One region of the Cellulomonas olei genome, then DNA from elsewhere that is predicted to be linked to it. Evidence: predicted binding sites of a transcription regulator. Region 1 holds the regulator's gene; the other holds the start of a gene.
The links. Region 1 encodes LexA, which represses DNA repair genes until DNA is damaged. Its sites were predicted from a motif close to TCGAACANNTGTTCGA; they were not measured.
Positions count from the first base shown of each region.

Region 2: the regulator LexA is predicted to act here: its motif matches at 1,843-1,858, upstream of uvrA (excinuclease ABC subunit UvrA).

Region 1 is NZ_JBCLVN010000055.1:7,148-12,564, forward strand. It holds gene AAHH18_RS15015 (ATP-dependent DNA helicase) at 1-33, shown strand, start outside; gene AAHH18_RS15020 (L-lactate dehydrogenase) at 216-1,187, shown strand; gene AAHH18_RS15025 (LysR family transcriptional regulator) at 1,207-2,166, opposite strand; gene AAHH18_RS15030 (aminotransferase class V-fold PLP-dependent enzyme) at 2,248-3,312, shown strand; gene lexA (transcriptional repressor LexA) at 3,422-4,162, opposite strand; gene AAHH18_RS15040 (LysM peptidoglycan-binding domain-containing protein) at 4,457-4,894, shown strand; gene AAHH18_RS15045 (DUF6544 family protein) at 5,351-5,417, opposite strand, start outside.
Region 2 is NZ_JBCLVN010000045.1:36,838-42,254, forward strand. It holds gene AAHH18_RS13600 (glycoside hydrolase family 15 protein) at 1-1,788, opposite strand, end outside; gene uvrA (excinuclease ABC subunit UvrA) at 1,889-4,750, shown strand; gene AAHH18_RS13610 (OsmC family protein) at 4,740-5,270, opposite strand.

The sequences.
Region 1 (5,417 bases):
CTCGGGGCGCTGCGCCGGCTCGCGCAGCCCTGATCGCGCGTCCGGGCCCGCGCGGGCCCGTGACGTGCGTCGCAGCCGAGCGGACGCACAGCCGGCCCGGGGGCGGCTAGCCTCGTGCGCAGCAGCGCGCCGACCGGCGCCGACGCAGCACCAGCACCACCGGGAGGACCGCCGTGAGCGATCAGACGAACGACGTCGAGGGCGACGAGCTCGGACTGCCGGGGACCGCCGCCGGACCGCGCCGCACCACCAAGCTCGCCGTCGTGGGCGCGGGCGCCGTCGGGTCGACCATGGCGTACGCGGCGCTGATGCGCGGCGCGGCCCGCAGCGTGGTGCTGTACGACATCAACAAGGCCAAGGTGGAGGCGGAGGCGCTCGACCTGGGCCACGGCATCCAGTTCATGCCGATGGCCGAGGTGGTCGGGTCCGACGACATCGCCGCGTGCGCGGACGCGGACGTCGTCATGGTCACCGCCGGGGCGAAGCAGAAGCCGGGCCAGACCCGCATCGACCTGGCCGAGGCCACGATCTCGCTGGTCAAGAAGATCCTGCCGTCGCTCGTCGAGGTGGCGCCGAACGCGGTGTACGTGATGGTGACCAACCCGGTCGACATCGTGACGTACGCGGCGCTGCGGGTGTCCGGCCTGCCGCCGACCCAGCTCTTCGGCTCCGGGACCGTCCTGGACTCCTCCCGGCTGCGGTACCTCATCGCGCAGTACACAGGCGTCGCCGTGCAGAACGTGCACGCGTACATCGCGGGCGAGCACGGCGACACCGAGCTGCCGCTGTGGTCGTCCGCCACGATCGGTGGTGTCCCGCTGCTCGACTGGAACGCGATGGACGGCCACGTGCCGCTGACGCGCGAGGTGCGCGACTCGATCGCCCGCGAGGTGGTCGACTCCGCGTACCGGATCATCGCCGGCAAGGGCGCGACCAACTACGCGGTGGCGCTGGCCGGGTCCCGGATCATCGAGGCGATCGTCAAGGACGAGCGGCGGATCCTGCCCGTGTCGTCGCTGCTGGACGGCTACCACGGCATCTCGGACGTGTGCCTCTCGGTGCCGTCGGTGGTGGGGCGCTCCGGCGTGGGCGAGCGGCTCCAGGTGCCGATGTCGACGGACGAGCTCGCGGGGCTCAAGCGCTCGGCCGAGTCGCTGCGGGCGGTGGCGCGGCGCTTCGGGCTCTGAGCGACCGCGGCGCCGGGTCTCAGACGCGCCCGGTCGCGCCACGCGGCCGGACGTGGGGGTGCTCGACGCCCGAGGCCGCGGTGCGCAGGGCGGCGAGCGCGGCGGCCACCGCCGGGACCCGCGCCGTCCCGGGTGCCGCGACGGCCTCGACGACGCGCGACGTCCCGGGGTGCGCCGGGTGGACCGTGACGCCGGGGTGCGGCAGGGCGGCGAGCGCGAGCCCGGGCAGGGTCGCCACCCCGAGCCCCGCGCGGACCAGCCCGAGCACGGCCAGGTAGTCGTCGGTGGCGAAGTCCACCCGGGGCGCGAACCCGGCGCGCGCGCACGCGCCCACGAGCTGCGCGCGGCACTGCGGGCAGCCCGCGATCCACGGGCGGTCCGCGAGCGTGCCGAGCGCCACCGGCTCCCCGGACCGGCGGCCGTCGGCGGCGGGCAGCACCACGAGGACGTCGTCGTCCAGCAGCGGCACCCGGAGCAGGCCGCGGCCCTCCCCGTCGTCCGGCGGCGCGGCGTCCGCGGCGCGGAACGTCAGGGCGACGTCGACCCTGCCGGCGGCGAGCTCGGCGAGCGCCTCGGGCGGCTCCGCCTCGGCGAACGTCGTGCTCAGGCCGGGGTGCTCGGCGCGGAGCGCGGCGAGCGCGGCGGGCAGCAGGGTGGCGGCGCCCGAGGGGAACGCGGCGACGCGCACCCGCCCGGCCCGCAGCGACGCCACGGCCGCGACCTCCTCCAGCGTGGCGTCGAGCGCCGACTGCACGGCGGCGGCGTTCCGGGCGAGCACCAGGCCGGCCTCCGTCAGGCGCACGCCACGCCCCGCGCGGACGACGACCGGCGTGCCGACCGCCCGCTCCACCGCCCGGAGCTGCTGGCTGGCGGCGGGCTGCGTCAGCCCGAGGGCGCGCGCGGCGGCGGTCACGCTGCCGGTGTCGTGCACCGCGCGGACGAGGCGGAGGGCGGCGGCGTCGAGCGGTCGGGGCGACATCCTCGGAGCATAAGTTAGACGCATGGGTACGGGAGAAACTGGCGCTTGTCCGCATGAGCGTCTCCGGGCAGAGTCTCCGGCATGCGATCCCTCGACGAGCTCCGCGCCGACTTCGACCCCGCGCCGGGCTACCTGAACGCCGCGACCGCGGGCGTCGCGCCGCGGCGGACGGTGCAGGCGCTCCGGGACGACCTGGACCGCTGGGGCGGCGGCCGGCTCGACGTGCCGGGCTACGAGGCGGCCGTCCGCGCCGCGCGCGCGTCGTTCGCGCACCTCGTGGGCCTGCCCGTGGCACGCGTCGCGATCGGGTCGCAGGTCTCGGCGATGACCTCGCTCGTCGCGGGCTCCCTCCCGGACGGCGCGCGGGTCGTCTGCGTGGACGGCGACTTCACGTCCGTGGTGTTCCCGTTCCTCGCGCAGGGCGACCGGATCCGGGTCGAGCACGTGCCGGCCGCGCGGCTGGCCGAGGCGGTCGTGCCCGGCGTGGACCTCGTGGCCTACGCACTGGTCCAGTCGGCCACGGGGGAGGTGCTCGACGACGAGGCCGTGGTCGCGGCGGCGCGCTCGGCCGGTGCCCGCACGCTGTGCGACCTGACGCAGGCGGCCGGGTGGCTCCCCGTGGACGCGGGCCGGTACGACGTGTCCGTCACGGCCGCGTACAAGTGGCTCTGCGCCCCGCGCGGCACCGGGTTCCTCACCGTGCGCGAGGAGGCGCAGGACGGGCTGCGACCCGCGCAGGCGGGCTGGTACGCCGGCGAGGACCCGTGGGCCTCCTGCTACGGGCCCGCGATGCACCTGGCGTCCGACGCGCGCCGGTACGACGTCTCCCCGGCCTGGCAGGCCTGGCTCGGTGCCGCGGAGTCGCTCGACGCGTTCGCCACGACCGACCCCGCCGCCGTGCGGGCGCACGGGGTCGGCCTCGCGGACGCCCTCCGCGCGGGGCTGGGCCTGGAGCCCGGCGGGTCCGCCGTCGTCAGCCTCGCGGACCCGGACGGCAGCCGCCTGGCCGCCCTGGGCGCGGTCGGGTGCCGCGTGGCCGGGCGCGCCGGGCGCGTCCGGCTCGCCTTCCACGTCTGGAACGACGAGGAGGACGTCGCGCGCGCCCTCGCGGCGCTGACGCCGTCGGGCGGGGACGCTGCGGCCTGAGCGCGGCGGGTCGCCCGAGGGGCGGTCGACGTCCGCGGGCGTCCCCGGCCCGGTGGTCCGGGCGGGCGCCGCCGCCGCCGAGGTCCGGGCGGCGTCGCGGCGGGCGCCGCTACAGCGCGCGCAGCACCGAGACGACGCGGCCGAGCACCTGGGCGTGGTCGCCGTCGATCGGCGAGTACGCGGGGTTCTGCGGCATCAGCCAGACGTGGCCGTCGGTGCGCTTGAGCGTCTTGACGGTCGCCTCGCCGTCGAGCATCGCGGCGACGATCTCGCCGTTCTCGGCCACGGGCTGGCGGCGGACGACGACCCAGTCGCCGTCGCAGATCGCGGCGTCGACCATCGAGTCGCCGACGACCTTGAGCAGGAACAGGTCGCCGGCGCCGACGAGCTGGCGGGGGAGCGGGAAGACGTCCTCGACCAGCTGCTCGGCGAGGATGGGCCCGCCGGCGGCGATCCGGCCGACCACCGGCACGTAGGCCGCCTCGGGCGCGCCGTCGCGGGGGGCGCTGTCCTCGTCGCCGAGGCCCGCGACGCCCGGCAGGGGGGCGACGCCGCGCGAGTCGTCCGGCTGGACGACCTCGATGGCGCGCGGCCGGTTGGGGTCGCGTCGCAGGTAGCCCTTGCGCTCGAGCGCGGTCAGCTGGTGCTTGACGCTCGACGGGCTCGTGAGGCCGACGGCGTCGCCGATCTCGCGCATGCTCGGCGGGTAGCCGCGGGACTCGACAGAGGCCCGCACGGTCTCCAGCACCAGGCGCTGCCTCGGGGTCAGCCCGTCGCCCTCGGCGTCGAGCTCGACCACGGCAGGCCCGTCTGCCGCGCCCGCCGTCGCGCCGGATCCCTCGATGGCCATCTCCGCTCCCGTCTCCGTGGCGCCGGTGCCTGCCGCACCCGTCCGCCGAGCCGGGCGACCGCGCAGGTCACGGGGCTGCGGACCCACCCGGCGGCGTCCGCCCGGCGGTCGTGTCAGACCCTCGTGGTGCGCTGTTCCCGACGTCCCCGAGCGTAGGGCGCGCGGACGGGTGGATCAAACACCTGTTCGATCGTGTCTCGACATCGCGCTCCGGGTGTGGTTCAGTTCGTACAGACGTTCGAACGAACAGGTGTTCGGCGGGTCGCGAGGCGGCCCAGGAGGGAAGTGGTGGAGATGAGCGCCATCGCAGTGCAGCCGCGACTCGGGACGCGTCCCGTGGCCGAGCGGCCGGCCCGTCCTCGTCCTGCCGCGGTGGGCCCGGTGACGGCGCGGTCCGCCGGCCGGGAGCGCACCGCCGCGCGTCCGTCCGCCGCCCCCGAGGCGACGCTGCACCTGACGCGCCGGGGTCGTGCGGTCCTGCTCGTCCTGGCCCTGCTCGTGGTGCTCGGAGGGGTCGTCGGTGGCCGCGCGGTGGCGGACGGTCCGCAGCAGGCGACCGAGGTCACGACCCACGCCGTGGTGGCCGGCGAGACGCTCTGGCAGATCGCCGCCGACGTGGCGGCCCCGGGCGAGGACGTGCGCGACGTCGTGCTGTGGCTCCAGGAGCTCAACGGACTGCCGGACGCCTCGCTGATGGCGGGTCAGGTGCTGCTGCTGCCTGCGGGCTCCTGACCTGCTGGTCCGGTGCATCCGGGCCGCCGTGAATAACGGCACAGGACGCTTGCGTAATTGGGACGCCTGCCTCTACTGTGGTGCCACCTCGAACGGCTGGCTGGGGGGCTCGCCGCGAGGGACGCGTCGTCGCCGGCACCGTGGGTTCGTCCCGCCGCCCGGCGCGAGGCGTGCAGCAACCGTCCGCGCGAGGCGAGTCGCCCGGACGAGACGGGACGGGGGCGTCCCCACGGGGGTGGCCGCACACGCGGCCACCCCCGTCGTCATGTCCGGCCCGGGCGCACGAGTCCCGGCAGCACGGGCAGCTCCGCTGCCCGGTGCGCCTCGGGGCGGGTCGACGTCGCGGCGTCGCCGCGCTGGGTCGGATGCTCGGCGTCGCCGCGCTGGGTCGGATGCTCGGCGTCGCCGCGCTGGGTCGGATCCTCGGCGTCACCGCGTCGGCGCGACGTCCGGGCGTCACCGCGCCGGTGCGACGTCGTCCAGCACCATCTCGGCGTAGCGGAACGGCTCGCCCGTGCTCGGG
Region 2 (5,417 bases), on a different contig from region 1:
CGGGTCTAACTCCTCGGCGAGCAGCCCGAGGTCCCCCGGCAGCGAGGTCAGCACGTCGAGGACCGCCGTCGCCCCCGCCACGTCGCCCTGCCGCGCGAGGGCGTCGGCGAGCCAGCCGGAGCAGGCGAGGAACGGGTGCTCGCCGCCGCGCAGGCCGTCGTCCGTGCGGTCCGTCCGGTACCGGTGCAGGAGGCCGGGTGCGACCTCGAGCTCGTCGCGGACGGCGGCGACCGTGGCGAGCAGCCGCGGGTCGTCGGGCGGCAGGAACCCGACCTGGACGAGCTGGAGCAGGGAGGCGTCCGTGTGCTCGGCGCCGTAGTGCTGCACGAACGTGCCGCGGCCGGCGTGCCACCCGTGGGCCAGCACGTCGGCGTGCACCGCGTCGCGCTCGCGCCGCCAGCGCTCCACCGGCCCCGGGAGCCCGTGCTCCTCGACGGCGCGGACCGCCCGGTCGAGCGCCGCCCACGCCATGACCTTGGAGTGCGTGAAGTGCCGCGGCGCGCCGCGCACCTCCCAGATCCCGGAGTCGGGTCGGCGCCACGCGCCGCACAGGTGGTCGACCAGGCGGACCTGGAGCGACCACGAGTCGGCGCTCTCCTCGACCCCCGCGGCCCGGGCGAGGTGCAGCGCGCACATCACCTCCCCGAGCACGTCGTTCTGCACCTGGCCGACGGCCGCGTTGCCCACGCGCACGGGACGCGAGCCGGCGTAGCCCGGCAGGTGGTCGAGCGTCCGCTCGGGCAGCTCCCGCGAGCCGTCCACCCCGTACATGATCTGCACGTCCTCGGGGTCGCCCGCGACGGCGCGCAGCAGCCACTGCCGCCACGCCTGGGCCTCGGAGCGGTACCCGTGCTCGAGCAGGGCCTCGAGCGTCATCGCGGCGTCGCGCAGCCAGCAGTACCGGTAGTCCCAGTTGCGCTCGCCGCCCAGGTCCTCCGGCAGGGACGTCGTCGCGGCGGCCACGATGCCGCCGGTCTGCGCGTCGGTCAGCAGGCGCAGCACGAGCAGGGACCGGACCACCGCGGCCCGGTAGCGCCCCTCGTACCGGGCGGCGCGCGCCCACGCACCCCAGCGGTGCTCGGTCGCCTCGACGCGGTGCTCGAGGCGGGGCGCGCGCGGCACGGGCAGCCACGACGGCGCCCACGTGAGCGACAGCTCGAGGCTCTCGCCCTCGGACATGTCCACCTCGTCGACGTGCGCGCGGTGGCCGCCCGCCGTGCGCTGCGGCCGGGGCAGCCGGTCGCCGCGCAGCAGCAGGCTGTCGGGGCCCGCCACCGCCTGGACGGCCTCGCGCCCGTCGGGGTCGGTGACGCGGTGCACCCACGGCGTGACCGCCCCGTAGCCGTAGCGGACCACCCACTCGTGGCGCACCCGCACGGTGCCCTCCGTCACGGTCAGGTGGCGCACCAGGTCGCACCGGCCGTCTCCCAGCGGCATCGCGTCGAGCAGCACCGCCGTCCCCGTCGGCGTCCGGAACGTCGTCTCGAGGACGAACGAGTCGCCGAGGTAGCGGCGCCGCACCGACGTCGCGTCCGGTGCCGTGAGCAGCCAGCGCCCGTGCTCCGGGCCGCCGAGCAGCGCCGCGAACCCGGCGGGGGAGTCGAACCGCGGGGCGCACCACCAGTCGACCGACCCGGAGCGGGAGACCAGCGCCGCGGTGCGGCCGTCGCCCAGGACGGCGTACTCCGCGAGGGGGGTCGCCGGGTCCGGCGGCGCGCCGGCGGCGAGGGGGGCCCGGGGTGTCGGCTCGGGCGTGGCGTCGGTCACGGCGGGGGGCTGCGCGGGCACCGCCCCATCATGCGGCGACCTGCGACGTCGCGCGAGCACGCCGTCGCACACCGTTCGAACACATGTGCGGTTGTCGGAGGTCCGCCGTAGCATGGCGCGCGTGAACGATCGACTGGTGGTCCAGGGGGCCCGCGAGCACAACCTGCGCAACGTCGACCTGGACCTCCCGCGCGACAGGCTCATCGTCTTCACCGGGCTGTCGGGGTCGGGCAAGTCGTCGCTGGCGTTCGACACGATCTTCGCGGAGGGCCAGCGGCGGTACGTCGAGTCGCTGTCCGCGTACGCCCGGCAGTTCCTCGGGCAGATGGACAAGCCCGACGTCGACTTCATCGAAGGGCTGTCGCCCGCGGTGTCGATCGACCAGAAGTCGACCAACCGCAACCCGCGGTCGACCGTCGGCACCATCACCGAGGTCTACGACTACCTGCGCCTGCTGTTCGCGCGCGCCGGGACGCAGCACTGCCCGGTCTGCGGGGAGCGGGTGACCGCCCAGACCCCGCAGCAGATCGTCGACCGGCTGCTCGAGCTGCCCGAGGGCACGCGGTACCAGGTCCTGGCGCCGGTGGTCCGCGGCCGCAAGGGCGAGTACGCGGACCTGTTCAAGGAGCTGCAGGCGAAGGGCTTCGCCCGTGCGCGCGTGGACGGCGAGGTGGTCCAGCTCGCGTCGCCGCCGACGCTCGAGAAGAAGCTCAAGCACGACATCGAGGTGGTGGTCGACCGCCTCGTCGCCCGCGAGGGCGTGCAGCGCCGGCTGACCGACTCCGTGGAGACGGCCCTCGGGCTCGCCGGCGGGCTGCTCGTGGCCGAGATGGTGGACCTGGACCCGGACGACCCGGAGCGCGAGCGGCGGTTCTCCGAGAACCGCGCCTGCCCCAACGACCACCAGCTCACGCTGGAGGAGATCGAGCCGCGGACGTTCTCCTTCAACGCGCCGTACGGCGCGTGCCCGGAGTGCACCGGCATCGGCTCGCGCCTGGAGGTCGACCCGGAGCTCGTGGTCCCGGACGAGGACCTCTCGCTGCGCGACGGGGCGGTGGCGCCGTGGGCGCAGATCTCCTCGGAGTACTTCGAGCGGGTGCTCTCCGCGCTGGCGGACGACCTCGGGTTCTCGATGGACAAGCCGTGGCGCGCCCTGCCGGAGCGTGCGCGCAAGGCCGTGCTGTACGGCGAGAACCACCAGGTGCACGTGAAGTACCGCAACCGCTGGGGGCGCGAGCGGCAGTACTCCACCGGCTTCGAGGGCGTCGTGACGTTCCTGGAGCGCCGCCACTCCGAGACCGAGTCGGAGTGGAGCAAGGAGAAGTACGAGGCCTTCATGCGGGAGGTGCCGTGCCCCGTGTGCGAGGGCGCGCGCCTCAAGCCCGAGGTGCTCGCGGTGCTCGTCGGCGGCAAGTCCATCGCCGACGTGTGCGCCCTGCCGATCCGGGAGGCCAAGGAGTTCCTCGACGCCCTCGAGCTCGGGGTGCGCGAGCGGCAGATCGCCGAGCAGGTGCTCAAGGAGATCCAGGCGCGGCTCGGCTTCCTGCTCGACGTCGGCCTCGACTACCTCTCGCTCATGCGCGCCGCCGCCACGCTGTCCGGCGGCGAGGCGCAGCGCATCCGGCTGGCCACCCAGATCGGCTCCGGCCTGGTGGGCGTGCTGTACGTCCTGGACGAGCCGTCGATCGGCCTGCACCAGCGGGACAACCGCCGCCTCATCGACACGCTCACCCGGCTGCGCGACCTCGGCAACACGCTCATCGTGGTCGAGCACGACGAGGACACCATCCGCACCGCGGACTGGATCGTCGACGTCGGCCCGGGCGCGGGGGAGCACGGCGGCCGCGTCGTGCACTCGGGCGACCTGAAGGGCCTGCTCGCGTCGCGCGAGTCGGTCACGGGGGCGTACCTGTCCGGCCGGCGGTCGATCCCGATGCCCGCCACGCGCCGGAAGGTCGACAAGAAGCGCCAGGTGACCGTGCACGGCGCGCGCGAGCACAACCTGCAGAACGTCGACGTGACGTTCCCGCTCGGGACGCTCACGGCGGTGACCGGCGTGTCCGGCTCCGGCAAGTCGACGCTGGTCAACTCGATCCTCTACACGGTCATGGCCAACGAGCTGAACGGCGCGCGCCGGGTGGCCGGGCGCCACAAGCGCGTCTCCGGTCTCGAGCACCTCGACAAGGTCGTGCACGTCGACCAGGGCCCGATCGGACGCACGCCGCGGTCGAACCCCGCGACGTACACCGGCGTCTGGGACCGGATCCGCAAGCTGTTCGCCGAGACCACCGAGGCGAAGGTGCGCGGCTACACGGCCGGGCGGTTCTCGTTCAACGTCAAGGGCGGCCGCTGCGAGGCGTGCTCCGGGGACGGCACCCTCAAGATCGAGATGAACTTCCTCCCGGACGTGTACGTCCCGTGCGAGGTCTGCCACGGTGCCCGGTACAACCGCGAGACGCTCGAGGTGCACTTCAAGGGCAAGACCGTCGCCGACGTGCTCGACATGCCGATCGAGGAGGCCGCGGAGTTCTTCGCCGCGGTGCCGGCGATCAGCCGCCACCTGAGCACGCTGGTCGACGTCGGGCTCGGCTACGTCCGCCTCGGCCAGCCGGCGCCCACCCTGTCCGGCGGCGAGGCGCAGCGCGTCAAGCTCGCGACCGAGCTCCAGCGCCGGTCGACCGGCCGCACCGCGTACGTCCTGGACGAGCCGACGACCGGCCTGCACTTCGAGGACATCCGCAAGCTGCTGGGCGTGCTGCAGGGCCTCGTCGACAAGGGCAACTCGGTGATCGTCATCGAGCACAACCTCGACGTCATCAAGAACGCCGACTGGATCATCGACATGGGCCCCGAGGGCGGGTCCGGCGGCGGCACCGTCGTCGCCGAGGGCACCCCGGAGCACGTGGCGACCGTGCCGGCCAGCCACACCGGCCGGTTCCTGGCCGAGGTGCTCGAGCCGGCGCGCGAGGCCGTCAGCGCGTGACGTCCGCGGCGCCGGCGGCCTCCAGGACCGCCGGCGCCGGGTCGGTGCGCACCGGGAAGCTCACGGACCGCGCGATGAAGCAGTGCTCGTGCGCGCGCCGGTGGAGGTCCGCGAGCTGCGCGTCCAGGCCGGACGGGTCCTCGTCCGCGGGCACGGCGCCCCCGGGCCGGATCGTCACCTGCGGCCGCAGCACCACCTCGGTGAACTGGCCGTGCCCGGCCGCCTCCACGCGCATCGTGCCGCCGGCGCGGTCCGTGTAGGCGACCACGACGACGCCGGCCGCCGACGCCAGGTGCAGGAACCACAGCATGTGGCACTGCGCGAGCGCCGCGACCAGCAGCTCCTCGGGGTTGTGGCGGGCGGGGTCGCCGCGGAACGCCGGGTCCGACGAGCCGAGGATCGGCGCCTTGCCGTCGACCCGCACCTCGTGGTCGCGCGCGTAGGCGCCGTACCCCGTGGTGCCGGTCGCGCCGGCCCCCGTCCAGACGACGTCGGCGGTGTACGTGTGCAGCAGGCCCATGCCTCAGCGTAGGCGAGAGCCCCGGCGCCTCCGCCACCAGGTGACGCCCGCCATCGCTGCGCTGCAGCCGGCCCACAGCAGGTCCCGGGCCGGCGCGGGGGTGGCGCCCCGCGGGGTCCGGCCGGGGGCGGTTCGTGTCGGTGGGCC